3 regions of the Pseudomonas sp. P9_2 genome follow, and region 3 is predicted to be linked to each of the others. Evidence: predicted binding sites of a transcription regulator. Region 3 holds the regulator's gene; each other region holds the start of a gene.
The links. The regulator FliA, encoded in region 3, starts transcription of late flagellar genes. The targets are predictions, from matches to a motif close to CTAAAGTTTNNNNNNNNNNNGCCGNTAA.
Positions count from the first base shown of each region.

Region 1 (5,465 bases), 1.5 Mb from region 3:
GGCGCTACGGCCTGGAAAAACGAGCAGGGTTCGTACACCGTGGTTGGTTTGGTAGCAGGCTACAAGGCCAGCGAGCAACTGGACTTGCAGGTCAACGTCAACAACCTGTTCGATCGTGTGTACTACAGCAGCGTGGCCAATGGGGGCTATAGCCCGTACGACATCTACGGCGATCCACGCAATATGAAACTGACTGCGCGTTACAGTTTTTAGTGGCGCTACGGCCTACTTGCTCAGCCACTCGGCCTGTAGCTGCACGAAGTTCTCCTGCAACCATTCAATGAATACCTGCACCTGCGGCGCCAAGTGAGTACGGCTCGGGTACAGCAGCGACACCGGGCGTGGGGCAGGCCGATAGGCGTGCAGGATTTCCACCAGCGCGCCGCTGTGCAGATGTTCTGCCACGGTGATGCCGGGCGCCTGGATAATGCCGAAGCCCGACACGCCGCACTGCACATAGGCGTTTGACTCGGTGACGGTAATGCCCGCTTGACTGACCAGGGTTCGATTATGACCCTTGACCGAGAAATGCCACGGCAATATACGGTTGCTTTGGCCGGACAGGAAGTTGACGCCTCGATGGCCGGCCAGCGCTTCAAGGGTGTCTGGGTGGCCATGGGTACTCAGGTAGTCGGGGGCCGCGCAGGTCACCATGGTTGCCCGGGCGATGGGACGAGCGATGAGGCTGGAGTCAGGCAAGTTACCTATGCGCAATGCACAATCGATGCCTTCGCCAACCAAATCCACGGCCCGATCGGTCACGCCCAGCACCAGGTTGATGCCGGGGAAACGGTCGGTGAAGCCCTTGAGGCTATCAATGAATTTCATTTGTGCGAAGGCGGTCGGGATATCGATCCGCAGACGGCCCGCGAGCGTCGCCCCGGTGCGGTCGAACATGCTGGTGGCGGCGCTGATATCCGCGAGAATGTCCTGCACGCGTGCGTAAAAGCGTTCGCCCTCGGCAGTGAGGGCGACTTTGCGGGTGGTGCGCTGGAACAGGCGTACGCCCAATGATGCCTCCAGTTCCTGGATATACCGGGTGACTTGGGGGCGACCGATGTTCAGTGATTGCGCGGCCTTGGTAAAGCTGCCGAGCTCCGCCAGCCTGGCGAATAGGCGCATTGATTCGAGTAACTGCATGACGGTCCTGAATATGATTGTTGTCTCAGGATAGAACAAAGCTGTCTTTTTCTGCGTATTTATTGCGCGCCGCCACTGGCCAATGATGAGCCCCAGGCAAACCGATTGCGGTTTGCGGGTATTACCTGCATTTGGAGACTCATCATGAAAGCGTGGTTATTGAAAGACTTCGGCCTCGACAATCTGCAACTGGGCGAAGTAGCCACCCCACAACCGCGGGCTGGCGAGTTGTTGGTCAAGGTCGGCGCCGTCTCGCTGAACTATCGTGACAAGGCCATCGTCGACGGCATCTATGAGCCGCATAAAGTCCCCAAACCATTGATTCCAGTGAGTGATGCTGCTGGCACCGTGGTAGCGCTGGGGGATGGGGTGACTCGCTTCAAAGTCGGCGACCGGGTCAACTCCCATCTTTATTCACGCTGGCTGGATGGCGCGCCTGGGCCGCACGAACCGGATTACTGCTTTGGCTCGCCGCTACCGGGCGGATTGGCTGAGTACATGATCATCCACCAGGACAGCGCTGTGGCTGCACCTGCCAACATGAGCGATGAAGAGGCCGCGACATTGCCTATTGCGGCGCTCACTGCCTGGTATTCGCTGGTCGACTTCGGCCAGATCCAACCGGGGCAAACCGTGCTGGTGCAAGGTACGGGCGGGGTGTCGATATTCGCCGTGCAAATCGCCACCGCGTTGGGTGCGAAAGTGATTGCAACCTCAAGCCGCGATGACAATCTACAGGCCGTGAAACGCCGGGGCGCGGTGGCTGGCATCAACTATCGAACCACTCCGGACTGGGCTGGCGAAGTGCTGAAACTCACCAACGGCAAGGGTGTCGATCTGTTGCTCGACGTGGCCGGCGGCAGCGGTATCAATCAGTCAGTGGCAGCCACCAAGGCATCCGGGCGGATTGCGCAGATCGGCTTTTTGACCGGTCAGACGGCGGCGCTTGATTTGATGCCGCTGATCTTTCGGCAGACAACCCTTCGCGGTATTGCTGTAGCACCTCGGTCATCGTTCGACCGGATGAATGAATTCCTCAACCAACACGATATTCGTCCTGTTATCGACCAGGTGTATCCGTTTGAGCAGGCACGTGAGGCTTACGCGCATTTGGCGAAGGGTGCGTTTGGGAAGGTAGTGATCAAGGTGGGTTAACCGACCTTGATCACTGCAATGAGCACGTCTGTCGCCAATGCGTGAGCGGAATTTACGCCGATGTTCGGGTTGACGGGTCAAGGATGAAACCTTCGCCCCAACGCATCCAGGCGCACTGCAATCGGCGGCAGGCGTTCGCTGCTGCGGGCCAGGGTTTCCACATCGTCGGCGGTGCTTTGGGCGATGCTCTGCACCGACTGCAAGCGCTCGACGATCTCCAGGTTCGCCGAGGTCTGCTCGCGGGTGGTCGCGACGATGCGGCCGTTAAGTTGATCGATATGCGCAATGTCCTCGCCGACCGCCCGGAGCATCTGCACCGCCAATTGGCTGTCTTGCACGCAACGCTCCACGCCTTCGCGGCTGGCGTGCATGGCTTCGACGGCATCGCGGCTGCCATGTTGCAGGCCCTCGATGATGGTTTTGATTTCCTGGGTGGAGAGGGCGGTGCGCTGCGCCAGGCTGCGCACTTCGTCGGCGACCACGGCAAACCCGCGGCCTTGCTCGCCGGCGCGAGCGGCTTCGATGGCGGCGTTGAGGGCCAGCAGGTTGGTCTGGTTGGCGATGCTGCTGATCACTTCCAGCACCGAGCCGATCTGCTCGGCCTGCACGGCCAACGATTGCACGGTGGATTCAGTGCCGTTGATGCGTGAGGCCAGTTCGCTGATTTCATGTTGGGCGCGGCCGACGCTCTCCTGGCCGCGAACAATTTGCTGACTGGCTTGGCCGGCGTGTTCCACGGCTTGTTCGACTTGCACCGTAATGTGGCCCATGGCGTCTTCCATGCGCTGCATCGAACCGTTCATTTCGCCGATCTGCACCAATTGATGCCGCGCACCTTTTTCCAGGGTGCCACTGGCGCAGGCCAGTTCCTGGCCGAGTTGCCCCAGGCCGTGGGAGTCGCGGGCGACACCGTCGATCAGGTGGGTCAGTTGTTGCAGGAAGTGGTCGAAGCGCTTGGCCAGGGACACGCGTACCTTGTCTTCATCGTGCGCGCCTTGCTCGGTGAACTGTGAGGTTACAGCGAGCATCTTCTCGAGCATTTCCTGGCTTTCGACAGCTTCCGCCTGGCTGTGGACCGCCAGGTACAACAGGGCCACGGTTTCCATCACCACATAGAAGGCGTGGACGAAGATCATCGTCCAGCCGCCGTGATGCTCCATCACAAACACCGGCAAACCCTGGTGCTGCAGCGCATGGAACACCAGGTGGTGCACGGCGATGGTCAACGCCGCCACCAGGATCGGCAGCCAGTCACGGTAGAAGGTCAACACCGCCAACAGCGCGAAAATGCCGAAGTGAGATTCGATCACCCCGTGCGCCTGATTGATGTGCAACGCCGCCATCACCATCAACCCGGCGCCCAGTGCGCAACGCATCAAGCGGGTGCTGCCAATGACACGGTAGAGCGCCGTCAGCACCACGCCGGTGCCGCCACCGACGATCAGCGCCTGGAGCAAGGTTTCATGCCAGAACGCCAACCCCAGGGAGAACAGGAACATCAGCCAGATCAATGCCAGCATGATGCGGTCGGCTTTGCGATAGTGCTCCTGAAAGCGTGTGCGAAGGGGCATTCACGGTTACTCCATATAGTTATGCCAGCATCCAAGCAGGTGGCGTGCCACGATGGCCGCTGGTGAGAGCAAAGCAGGTACAGCGATTTTTACCGGATCAGATCCGGCAATCGGTTATCGGCAGGAGGGAAGGGGACTTGAGTGGGAGGGCGCAGGCCCTCCCACGGTACAGGCTGGAATCAGAAGCTGTATTTGGCGGTCAGCATCATGTTGCGCGGGCTGCCATAGGAGTCGCCGCCATATTCGACATCGTCGGCGATGGACTGGTAGTAGTGACGATCGAAGATGTTGTTGGCGTTGAGTTGCAGGTCCAGGTGCTGGTTGACCCGGTAGCCGGCCATCAGGTCGGTGACTGCGTAACCGCCTTGCTTGAGCCGGTAGGTGCTGCCATCGGCCAGCTTGATGTCGTTGTACATGCGGCTCTGCCAGGAGATGTTGCCGCCGACCCGGAGTTTTTCCAGCGGGCCCTGGAAGTTATAGCGAGTGGTCAGTTTGAACAGGTGTTCCGGGGTGTCGGTGTCGAACTGCTTGTTGACCTTCTGCGGGTTGGCGTCGTCCTTGATCGTGTGGGTTCGTGCGTAGGTGTAGCCACCGCCGACTTGCCAGTTCTCGGTCAAGGCACCTTGCAGTTCGAAGTCGATGCCCTGGCTGCGGATTTCCCCCGAGGCCTGGTTGCAAGAGGCCTGTGGGCAGTTCGGTACAACGATCTTCACGGCGCGGTTTTCCTGGTCGACGCGGAACAGCGCCACGCTCGCATTCAACGCGCCCCCCAGGTATTCGCCCTTGAGGCCGATTTCATAGTTCTTGCCGACGATGGGCTTGAGCGGGGTGCCGGCAGTGCTCTTCTCTTTCTGTGGCGTGAAAATGTCGCTGTAGCTTACATACACCGAGTGCTGGTCGTTCAGTTCGTAGATCAAGCCGGCGTAGCGGGTGAGGTTGCGGGTAACCTTGTAGTCGCCGTCGCCATCACGGTTGTCATAGTCATACCAATCCAGGCGCCCGCCAAGGATCAGCTTCAACGGGTCGGCCAGGCTCAGGCGCGAGGTCAGGTAGAAACCGTCCTGGGTGGTGACTTCGCGGGCGTTGTTGGTACGGGTGAAGTTCGGTTTGCCGGCGTTGATCGGCCAGTTCATCTCATACGGGCTGTAGTTATGAGTGGTCATGTCGTAGATGCGCTTGCTGGCGCCCACCACCAGTTCATGAGTGCGCCCGAACGCCTCGAACGGGCCGCTGGCAAAGGCGTCGACGCCGGCCTGGTTTTCATCATAGCTGGCCTGATACACCGTGCGGGCGAGGGTCTTGTTGGTCCAGCGCGATTGATAGGAGCCGGAGAACAATGCGTCCTGTTCGGAATAATTGGCGTTGACCTGCAGGCTCCAGTCATTGGCCAGGCGCTGGCGCAGCTCGGCGAACACGGTATTGATTTCCTGGTCTTTGTTTTCCCAGTCGGTACCGGGGTTGTAAGAGCGCGACAGGTCCAGGTGACGGCCATCCAGGCCGACCATCGAGGCCCCCCAGAAGTAGTTGGTCTTGTCCTTCTGGTTCGAGTAGCCGAGGGTGAGAGTGGTGTCTTCGCTCAGATCGGCTTCGGTGACGGCG
Region 1 covers NZ_CP125376.1:4,990,278-4,995,742, reverse strand. The annotation lists gene QMK52_RS22175 (TonB-dependent siderophore receptor) at 1-213, shown strand, start outside; gene QMK52_RS22170 (LysR family transcriptional regulator) at 226-1,140, opposite strand; gene QMK52_RS22165 (zinc-dependent alcohol dehydrogenase family protein) at 1,285-2,295, shown strand; gene QMK52_RS22160 (methyl-accepting chemotaxis protein) at 2,373-3,866, opposite strand; gene QMK52_RS22155 (TonB-dependent siderophore receptor) at 4,046-5,465, opposite strand, start outside.
Region 1: the regulator FliA is predicted to act here: its motif matches at 3,981-4,008, upstream of QMK52_RS22160 (methyl-accepting chemotaxis protein).

Region 2 (5,465 bases), 2.0 Mb from region 3:
CGGTAGAGGAGCGTTCTGTAAGCCTGTGAAGGTGAGTTGAGAAGCTTGCTGGAGGTATCAGAAGTGCGAATGCTGACATGAGTAACGACAATGGGTGTGAAAAACACCCACGCCGAAAGACCAAGGTTTCCTGCGCAACGTTAATCGACGCAGGGTTAGTCGGTCCCTAAGGCGAGGCTGAAAAGCGTAGTCGATGGAAAACAGGTTAATATTCCTGTACTTCTGGTTATTGCGATGGAGGGACGGAGAAGGCTAGGCCAGCTTGGCGTTGGTTGTCCAAGTTTAAGGTGGTAGGCTGGAATCTTAGGTAAATCCGGGATTCTAAGGCCGAGAGCTGATGACGAGTTAACTTTTAGTTAACGAAGTGGTTGATGCCATGCTTCCAAGAAAAGCTTCTAAGCTTCAGGTAACCAGGAACCGTACCCCAAACCGACACAGGTGGTTGGGTAGAGAATACCAAGGCGCTTGAGAGAACTCGGGTGAAGGAACTAGGCAAAATGGCACCGTAACTTCGGGAGAAGGTGCGCCGGTGAGGGTGAAGGACTTGCTCCGTAAGCTCATGCCGGTCGAAGATACCAGGCCGCTGCGACTGTTTATTAAAAACACAGCACTCTGCAAACACGAAAGTGGACGTATAGGGTGTGACGCCTGCCCGGTGCCGGAAGGTTAATTGATGGGGTTAGCTAACGCGAAGCTCTTGATCGAAGCCCCGGTAAACGGCGGCCGTAACTATAACGGTCCTAAGGTAGCGAAATTCCTTGTCGGGTAAGTTCCGACCTGCACGAATGGCGTAACGATGGCGGCGCTGTCTCCACCCGAGACTCAGTGAAATTGAAATCGCTGTGAAGATGCAGTGTATCCGCGGCTAGACGGAAAGACCCCGTGAACCTTTACTATAGCTTTGCACTGGACTTTGAATTTGCTTGTGTAGGATAGGTGGGAGGCTTTGAAGCGTGGACGCCAGTCTGCGTGGAGCCAACCTTGAAATACCACCCTGGCAACTTTGAGGTTCTAACTCAGGTCCGTTATCCGGATCGAGGACAGTGTATGGTGGGTAGTTTGACTGGGGCGGTCTCCTCCTAAAGAGTAACGGAGGAGTACGAAGGTGCGCTCAGACCGGTCGGAAATCGGTCGTAGAGTATAAAGGCAAAAGCGCGCTTGACTGCGAGACAGACACGTCGAGCAGGTACGAAAGTAGGTCTTAGTGATCCGGTGGTTCTGTATGGAAGGGCCATCGCTCAACGGATAAAAGGTACTCCGGGGATAACAGGCTGATACCGCCCAAGAGTTCATATCGACGGCGGTGTTTGGCACCTCGATGTCGGCTCATCACATCCTGGGGCTGAAGCCGGTCCCAAGGGTATGGCTGTTCGCCATTTAAAGTGGTACGCGAGCTGGGTTTAGAACGTCGTGAGACAGTTCGGTCCCTATCTGCCGTGGACGTTTGAGATTTGAGAGGGGCTGCTCCTAGTACGAGAGGACCGGAGTGGACGAACCTCTGGTGTTCCGGTTGTCACGCCAGTGGCATTGCCGGGTAGCTATGTTCGGAATAGATAACCGCTGAAAGCATCTAAGCGGGAAACTAGCCTCAAGATGAGATCTCACTGGAACCTTGAGTTCCCTGAAGGGCCGTCGAAGACTACGACGTTGATAGGTTGGGTGTGTAAGCGCTGTGAGGCGTTGAGCTAACCAATACTAATTGCCCGTGAGGCTTGACCATATAACACCCAAGCAATTTGTTTCTCGAAAGAGCATCAGATTGCGGTGTGTGAAGACGAAGATGAACCGAAAGTTCGACGCTCACAAAACACCGAAAGCTGTCACATACCCAATTTGCTGAAGCGAGGCCAGCTGGTCACGACTCAGTACCCGAATTTCTTGACGACCATAGAGCATTGGAACCACCTGATCCCATCCCGAACTCAGCAGTGAAACGATGCATCGCCGATGGTAGTGTGGGGTTTCCCCATGTGAGAGTAGGTCATCGTCAAGATTAAATTCCGAAACCCCTGTTTGCTAACGCAAACAGGGGTTTTGTTTATGTAGAAGCTCATGAATTTCACCGGCACGTTGCCAACGCAACGGTCTGGTACACAGAATTTCTTGACGACCATAGAGCATTGGAACCACCTGATCCCATCCCGAACTCAGCAGTGAAACGATGCATCGCCGATGGTAGTGTGGGGTTTCCCCATGTGAGAGTAGGTCATCGTCAAGATTGAATTCCGAAACCCCTGTCTGCTAACGCAGACAGGGGTTTTGTCGTTTAAGGCTCTATTTCACACCCTCCCGCCTTCAGCTACCGCCTGTCGGTTTCCTACGTAAAAAGAAGATGCTTCACACAAATTTCTAAGCTTTGCCGATGTTTGGCCGAAAGCCTGACGAGCCATGCGTGCACCGAAATAGAGCGACCGCAGAGTCCGCCTATCCCGTTACATGGAATGTTCTACTCGGCACGCTCACCCCCCTTTGGCAAAAAGAAGTCGATGAAATGAATCTCAAGTTCAGTCATAAAATTCTGTTGGCCGCGTCAGGCGTCGTGGTTTTAGCCTTCGCGTTATTCACCCTCTACAACGACTACCTGCAACGCAGCACGATCAGGCAAAACCTGGCCTCGTCTATCGAGCAATCCGGCGAGCTTACCGCCAGCAGTGTGCAGAACTGGCTCAGTGGTCGCATCCTGGTCCTCGAGAATCTGGCGCAGAACGTTGCCCATCAAGGCAGTGCCGTCGATCTTCCCGGGTTGGTGGATCAGCCAGCGTTTACCTCCAACTTCCAGTTCACCTACGTGGGCCAAACCAATGGCGTATTTACACAACGCCCTGACGCGAAGATGCCTGACGACTATGACCCTCGTCAGCGCCCTTGGTACAAGCAGGCAGTAGCTGCAGACAAAACAATGCTTACCCCGCCTTATATGGCGGCTGTAGGCGGTCAGATCGTGACAATTGCCATGCCGGTGAAGAAGAACGGCGAACTGTTGGGTGTTGTTGGGGGTGACCTTAGCCTGCAAACCCTGGTGAAGATCATCAACTCGGTAGACTTCGGCGGCATTGGCCATGCGTTTCTGGTCAGTGGCGATGGTCAGGTCATCGTGAGCCCTGACCAGGACCAGGTGATGAAAAATCTCAAGGACATCTACCCTGGCACCAACGTGCGCATCGAGAAGCTCAACCAGGACGTTGTTCTCAATGGCCAGGATCGTATTCTTTCGTTCACGCCTATCAGCGGTTTGCCCGGCGCCGACTGGTACATCGGTCTATCCATTGATAAAGAAAAAGCCTACGCCCCGCTGGGCAAGTTCCGTACCTCGGCTTTGATTGCAATGCTGATCGCCGTTGTGGCCATTGCCGTGCTCTTGAGCCTGTTGATTCAAGTGTTGCTGCGTCCGTTGACCACCATGGGCGTCGCCATGCAAGACATCGCCCAAGGCGAAGGCGATTTGACCCGACGACTCGCAGTGACCAGCAAAGACGAATTCGGCGAAGTCGGCAGTGCATTCAATCAATTCGTCGAACGCATCCACGCCTCGATTTCCGAGGTGTCTTCGGCAACGCGTCAGGTGCATGATTTGTCCCAGCGCGTAATGGCATCGTCCAATGCTTCGATCATCGGTTCCGACGAACAGAGTGCGCGTACCAACAGCGTAGCTGCGGCCATCAACGAACTGGGCGCTGCCACCCAGGAAATCGCCCGCAATGCAGCAGATGCTTCGCAGCATGCCAGCGGTGCCAGCGAACAGGCTGACGATGGCCGCAAGGTGGTTGAGCAAACCATCCTGGCGATGTCAGAGCTGTCGCAGAAGATCAGTCTGTCCTGCACTCAGATCGAAACCCTTAACGCCAGTACCGACAACATCGGGCATATTCTGGATGTGATCAAAGGCATTTCCCAGCAGACCAACTTGCTCGCCCTCAATGCGGCAATTGAAGCCGCCCGTGCTGGCGAAGCCGGGCGTGGGTTCGCCGTAGTGGCAGATGAAGTGCGCAACCTGGCACACCGTACCCAAGAGTCGGCAGAGGAGATCCACAAGATGATCACTTCGTTGCAGGTGGGCTCGCGTGAAGCGGTGACCACCATGAATGCCAGCCAGACTTCCAGCGAAGAAAGCGTTGAAGTGGCCAACCAGGCGGGTGAGCGCCTGATCAGCGTGACGCAGCGTATCGTTGAGATTGATGGAATGAACCAGTCGGTTGCAGCTGCCACCGAAGAGCAGACCGCTGTTGTTGAAACCCTCAACGTCGACATCAACCAGATCAACCTGTTGAACCAGCAGGGTGTGGCCAACCTCAACGAGACGCTCAAAGACTGCGATGCACTGTCCCAGCAGGCCAGTCGATTGAAGCAATTGGTTGATAGCTTCAAGATCTGATCCTGTTTGCATTGGAGCGAGGCCTCTCGCTCCGAATGCTGATTGGCGCAGTAGTGTTGTCGGCAATTTCTGAAGCTGTTCAGAGGAAGCTGATGGCCCTGAGGTAATCACAGCCTTTGCGTAACAGCGCCGGGCTCTTTGACGGATAGTCCATACCCATTCTTTCCAGACCCCATCGGGCATTGTCGTAACGGATCATCGACGTATCGCCGATGTCTTCGTCCAGTTCGTCCAGGTAGAAACCCAGCACACCGAACAACGCGTTATCACGGCCAACCGTTCGCAGCGCCTGCTGCCAGTCTTCAACGCTTACCCGGTCGAAGGCGTGCCCGGCCTGGCTGAATGCGTCGAGGTACTTATCCCAGCTCAAGGGCTGTGGGTTGTGCAGGTTGAACACGTTTCGCCCAAAGGCAAATTGGGCGCTGTGGAAGGCTATGAAGCCAGCCAGGAAATCCACCGGCATCAGATCGAAGTTCACCTCCAACCGGGGGACCAGCCCCAATTGCAGAGACCCCTTGAGCATCAGCATCAGGCGGTTCTTCTGCGGTTGGCAGACGCCGCTCTGACTGTTGAAACTGATATTTCCCGGCCGATGAATATTGACCCAGGCCCCTTGTTCGACGGCCCTTCCCAGCAATCGCTCAGCTACCCATTTCGAGAGGTTGTAGCCATTTTTCACATACAGCGGCTGCGCGCGCCCGGCGGGCGATTCAAGGACGTGCCCATCGGCGTCCACGCTGCTGCAGGCCGACAGCGTCGAGATGAAGTTAAGGACCTTCTTACAGTGGGTCTCGCAGAGGCGCAGGCACTCAAACACCGGCTCGACGTTGTCTCTGGCGAGTGACGCATAATCCAGTACATGATTGACCTGTGCGGCGTTATGCACCAGCACACCATAATGACGGGCAAGATAGTCATACACATTGCCGGCCAAGCCCAGGCGGGGTTCGCGCATGTCAGCGGCATACACCCGCACTCGGCTCAGGTCCAAATGTTCCAGGCGGTATTCCCGCAGTGCCTGGGTGAATCGCGCCGCCGCCGAATGCCCGGGCAGTTCCCGCACCAGACACGCTACTTCCAGCGCCCCGCCGGC
Region 2 covers NZ_CP125376.1:1,512,380-1,517,844, reverse strand. The annotation lists rRNA gene QMK52_RS06545 (23S ribosomal RNA) at 1-1,720, shown strand, start outside; rRNA gene rrf (5S ribosomal RNA) at 1,878-1,993, shown strand; rRNA gene rrf (5S ribosomal RNA) at 2,103-2,218, shown strand; gene QMK52_RS06530 (methyl-accepting chemotaxis protein) at 2,492-4,372, shown strand; gene QMK52_RS06525 (amino acid adenylation domain-containing protein) at 4,452-5,465, opposite strand, start outside.
Region 2: the regulator FliA is predicted to act here: its motif matches at 2,350-2,377, upstream of QMK52_RS06530 (methyl-accepting chemotaxis protein).

Region 3 (5,465 bases):
GAAGAGCCTAGCGAGGAAGCGATGGCCGATATGTTCGCCGACCTTTACCACCACCCGGCAAAACGGGTCGGTTGAGGCAGGATGAACACCGTGAAATGTACCTACATCGATGGTCTGCAAGCGTTTCAAGCGGCCAAGCCATGTAGCCTGCGTCTAAGCAAGACAAGGTAAAGAAATAAAATGGGCAGCATGCATCCCGTACAGGTGATCGCGGTGACCGGCGGCAAAGGTGGCGTCGGCAAAACTAACGTGTCAGTGAATTTGTCCCTGGCCCTGGCAGAGCTTGGCCGTCGCGTCATGCTGCTGGATGCTGATTTGGGCTTGGCGAACGTGGACGTTCTGCTGGGGCTGACACCCAAACATACCCTTGCCGATGTGATCGAGGGCCGCTGTGAGCTGCGCGATGTGCTGCTCCAGGGGCCCGGTGGCATTCGTATCGTGCCGGCTGCCTCGGGCACCCAGAGCATGGTGCACCTGAGCCCCGCGCAACATGCCGGGCTGATCCAGGCCTTCAGTGATATCGGCGACAACCTCGACGTGCTGGTGATCGACACCGCCGCCGGGATCGGCGAATCGGTGGTCAGCTTTGTGCGCGCCGCGCAGGAGGTGCTGCTGGTGGTGTGCGACGAACCTACTTCCATCACCGACGCCTACGCGCTGATCAAACTGCTTAACCGTGACTACGGCATGAACCGCTTTCGCGTGCTGGCCAACATGGCCCAGAGCCCGCAGGAAGGGCGCAACCTGTTCGCCAAGTTGACCAAGGTCACGGATCGCTTCCTCGATGTGGCTTTACAATACGTCGGCGCAGTTCCCTATGACGAGTGTGTGCGCAAGGCCGTGCAAAAGCAGCGTGCGGTCTACGAAGCGTTCCCTCGTTCGAAGTGCGCACTGGCGTTCAAGGCCATTGCCCAGAAGGTCGATACCTGGCCGTTGCCCGCCAATCCGCGGGGGCATCTGGAGTTTTTCGTCGAGCGTTTGGTGCATCAGACGAGTGCGGGACCGGTGCTATGACATCCAGCGGCTACAACCTTTACAAAAAGTCGGCACGTGACAGCCAGGGCGAATTGATCGAGCGCTATGCGCCTCTGGTCAAGCGCATTGCCTATCACCTGTTGGCGCGCCTGCCGGCGAGCGTGCAGGTCGAAGACTTGATCCAGGCCGGTATGATCGGCCTGCTTGAAGTGTCGACCAAATACGACGCGAGCAAGGGTGCCAGTTTCGAGACGTATGCGGGTATCCGTATCCGTGGCGCAATGCTCGACGAGGTGCGTAAAGGCGATTGGGCGCCGCGTTCGGTACACCGCAATACCCGCATGGTCAGTGATGCAATTCGTGCAATTGAAGCAAAAACCGGTCGTGACGCTAAAGATCATGAAGTTGCGGCCGAACTCCAATTGAGTCTCGACGATTACTACGGGATTTTGAACGATACCTTGGGCAGCCGCCTGTTCAGTTTCGACGACCTTTTACAGGACGGCGAACACGAAGGGCTGCACGAGGACGGCGCGAGTGCACATCTTGAACCGTCGCGCGATCTGGAGGACGAACGTTTCCAGAAAGCGTTGGCGGACGCGATTGCCAACTTGCCCGAGCGTGAGCGCCTGGTGCTGGCGCTGTACTACGACGAAGAGCTGAACCTCAAGGAAATCGGTGAGGTCCTGGGGGTCAGCGAGTCGCGTGTCAGCCAGTTGCATAGCCAGTGCGCCGCCCGCTTGCGGGGGCGATTGGGAGAGTGGCGCGCGCGCTGACAGGCAGTGTGGGGACACTGCAGACGCTACCGCGAAACCGCAGGGTTTTGCGGGTGAGTACCGTGGTGCCCTGGGCAGTCCTTTTTGTGTAACGCCTGTTGATTGAAATGGCGCGTCCAGGTGCTGGGCGCGTTTAAGACTGCTTGGAGGTCGAATTGGACAAGAACATGAAAATCCTCATCGTTGATGACTTCTCAACGATGCGGCGGATCATTAAAAACCTGTTGCGTGACCTTGGGTTCACCAACACGGTCGAGGCGGATGACGGCATTACGGCGATTCCGATCCTCAACAGCGGCAGCATCGACTTTCTGGTAACTGACTGGAACATGCCGGGCATGACCGGTATCGACCTGCTGCGCCACGTGCGCGCCGATGAAAAGCTGCGCAGCCTGCCTGTGCTGATGGTGACCGCCGAAGCCAAGCGTGAACAGATCATCGAAGCCGCCCAAGCCGGGGTCAACGGTTACGTGGTCAAGCCATTCACAGCGCTGGCCTTGAAAGAGAAGATTGAAAAAATCTTCGAACGCATCGGTCATTGATGTCGCCACGGGGGAGCTATGGAGCATAACGAAACGTCACAGGGCGACTTTGAGTCGACCCTGAAAAAACATGCTCACCAGTTGGTCGACAGCCTGGAAAAAGGCCAGTTCGCCGATGCGGTGCAGTTGATCCATGAGCTTAACCAGACCCGTGACCGCGGCCTGTACCAGGAAGTGGGCAAGCTCACACGCGAGCTGCACAGTGCGATCGTCAATTTCCAGATTGACCCGCGCATGCCCCAGGCCGAAGAAATTTCACAGATCACCGACGCCACTGAGCGCCTGTCGTATGTGGTCAGGCTGACCGAGGCCGCTGCCAACCGCACCATGGACCTGGTGGAAAACGCCACGCCTCTGGTCAACGGCATGGCCAGCGAAGCCCAGGCCCTGAGCGTTGACTGGGGCCGCTTCATGCGCCGTGAAGTGGGCGCTGAGGAATTTCGTGAGTTGGCGCGTCGGGTCGACGGTTTCCTGTCGCGCAGCGAGCAAGAGAACCGCACGGTGGCCAGCAATCTCAACGACATCCTGCTGGCCCAGGATTATCAGGACCTCACCGGCCAGGTGATCAAGCGCGTGACCCAATTGGTCACCGAAGTGGAAAGCAACTTGCTCAAATTGGTGCTGATGGCCGGCCAGGTCGACCGTTTTGCCGGCATCGAACACGACCGCGAAGCGATCCTCTCGGAAAAAGATCCACAAAAACATCTCGCCAAGGGTGAAGGTCCGCAGATTCATGCCGATAAACGTGAAGACGTTGTGTCAGGTCAGGATGACGTAGATGACCTGTTATCCAGTTTAGGCTTCTAAGGAGCACCCACATGAGCTTCGGCGCCGATGAAGAAATCCTTCAGGATTTCCTTGTAGAGGCCGGCGAAATTCTAGAGCAACTGTCCGAACAACTGGTCGAGCTGGAAAGCCGACCGGATGATGCGAACCTGCTCAATGCAATTTTTCGCGGTTTTCACACTGTAAAAGGGGGCGCCGGCTTCCTCCAGCTCCATGAGCTGGTGGAGTGCTGCCACATCGCCGAGAACGTGTTCGACATCCTTCGCAAGGGTGAGCGTCACGTTGATTCGGAATTGATGGACGTGATTCTCGAAGCACTGGATGCAGTCAACGGCATGTTCAGCCAGGTGCGTGAACGTGCGCCGATCACGGCGGCTACCCCGGAACTGCTGGCCGCCCTGGCGCGCCTGGCTGAACCGGCTGCCGCTGCGCCGGTTGTGCAAGCGGCGCCTGAGCCGGTGGTAGAAGCCGAACCGGACGTGACCGACAGCGAGTTCGAACAGCTGCTCGACTCGCTCAATGCGGTCAAGGCCGAGGCTGAAGCGCCGGCTGCACCTGTCGCCACGCCGACCAGCGAAGACATTACCGACGCAGAATTCGAATCCTTGCTCGACCAGTTGCATGGCAAGGGCCAGTTCGCGGCCGATGCCGTGGCCCCTGTGGCGCCGCCGCAAGTGCCGGATGCCAATGCCAGCACCGACATTACCGACGATGAGTTCGAAGCACTGCTCGACCAACTGCATGGCAAAGGCACCTTTGTGGCCGAAGCCCTGCCGGAAGTCGCGGCCACAGCTGCCGCCCCGGCCACCAAGGCTGTGCCTGCCGACGACGGGTTGATCTCCGATCACGAGTTCGAAGCGCTGCTGGACGAGCTGCACGGTAAAGGCAAGTTCACCGAAGTGGCGCCAGCTGCCGCCGCAGCGGTCGCCACTGCCGCACCGGCGGCCGCCAAAGCGTCGGCGCCGGTCGCCAAGCCGGCACCCGCGCCGGCACCTGCCCGTGCAGCGGCACCGGCCGCGGCGGAAAAGCCCGCCAGTGAAGCCGAAACCACCGTGCGCGTCGATACCGCACGCCTGGACGACATCATGAACATGGTCGGCGAACTGGTGCTGGTGCGTAACCGCCTGGTGCGCCTGGGCCTGAACAGCGGCGACGAAGCCATGCAAAAGGCCGTGTCGAACCTCGATGTGGTCACCGCCGACTTGCAAACTGCCGTGATGAAAACGCGGATGCAGCCGATCAAGAAAGTCTTTGGCCGCTTCCCGCGCCTGGTCCGCGATCTGGCGCGCCAGCTCAAGAAAGAAATCAACCTGGAACTGGTGGGTGAAGAAACCGACCTGGATAAAAACCTGGTCGAGGCCCTCGCCGACCCGCTGGTCCACTTGGTGCGCAACGCGGTCGACCACGGGGTAGAAACCCCGGAAGAACGCGAAGCCGCCGGCAAGTCGCGTAACGGCAAGGTGATCCTGGCCGCAGAGCAAGAGGGCGACCACATCCTGCTGTCGATCACCGATGACGGCAAAGGCATGGACCCGACCATCTTGCGCAATATCGCGGTCAAGCGCGGCGTGATGGACAAGGACGCCGCCGACCGCCTGACCGACACCGAGTGCTACAACCTGATCTTCGCCCCGGGCTTCTCGACCAAGACCGAGATTTCCGACGTATCCGGCCGTGGCGTCGGCATGGACGTGGTGAAAACCAAGATCAGCCAGCTCAACGGCTCGATCAACATCTACTCGACCAAGGGCCAGGGCTCCAAGATCGTCATCAAGGTGCCGTTGACCCTGGCGATCATGCCGACGCTGATGGTGATGCTGGGCAACCAGGCGTTCGCTTTCCCGCTGGTCAACGTCAACGAAATTTTCCACCTCGACCTGTCGCGCACCAACGTGGTGGACGGCCAGGAAGTGGTGATCGTGCGCGACAAGGCATTGCCATTGTTCTACCTCAAGCGTTGGCTGGTGGCGTCGGCCAAGCATGAAGAGCAGCGTGAAGGCCATGTGGTGATTCTGTCCGTGGGCACCCAGCGCATCGGCTTTGTGGTCGATCAACTGGTGGGCCAGGAAGAAGTGGTGATCAAGCCTTTGGGCAAGATGCTGCAGGGCACCCCGGGCATGTCGGGCGCGACTATTACCGGTGACGGTCGGATCGCGTTGATTCTCGATGTTCCAAGCATGCTCAAGCGTTACGCCGCACGGCGTATTTGATTCTGGTGGGGCAGGGCGGTCATGCCCGCCCCACCTAACGGAGTGTTTATGGCAGTCAAGGTCCTGGTGGTGGACGATTCGGGTTTCTTCCGCCGCCGCGTCTCGGAAATTCTTTCCGCCGATCCAACGATCCAGGTGGTCGGCACGGCCACCAACGGTAAAGAGGCGATCGATCA
Region 3 covers NZ_CP125376.1:3,493,143-3,498,607, forward strand. The annotation lists gene flhF (flagellar biosynthesis protein FlhF) at 1-75, shown strand, start outside; gene fleN (flagellar synthesis regulator FleN) at 181-1,014, shown strand; gene fliA (RNA polymerase sigma factor FliA) at 1,011-1,751, shown strand; gene QMK52_RS15700 (chemotaxis response regulator CheY) at 1,919-2,293, shown strand; gene QMK52_RS15705 (protein phosphatase CheZ) at 2,312-3,100, shown strand; gene QMK52_RS15710 (chemotaxis protein CheA) at 3,112-5,289, shown strand; gene QMK52_RS15715 (protein-glutamate methylesterase/protein-glutamine glutaminase) at 5,338-5,465, shown strand, end outside.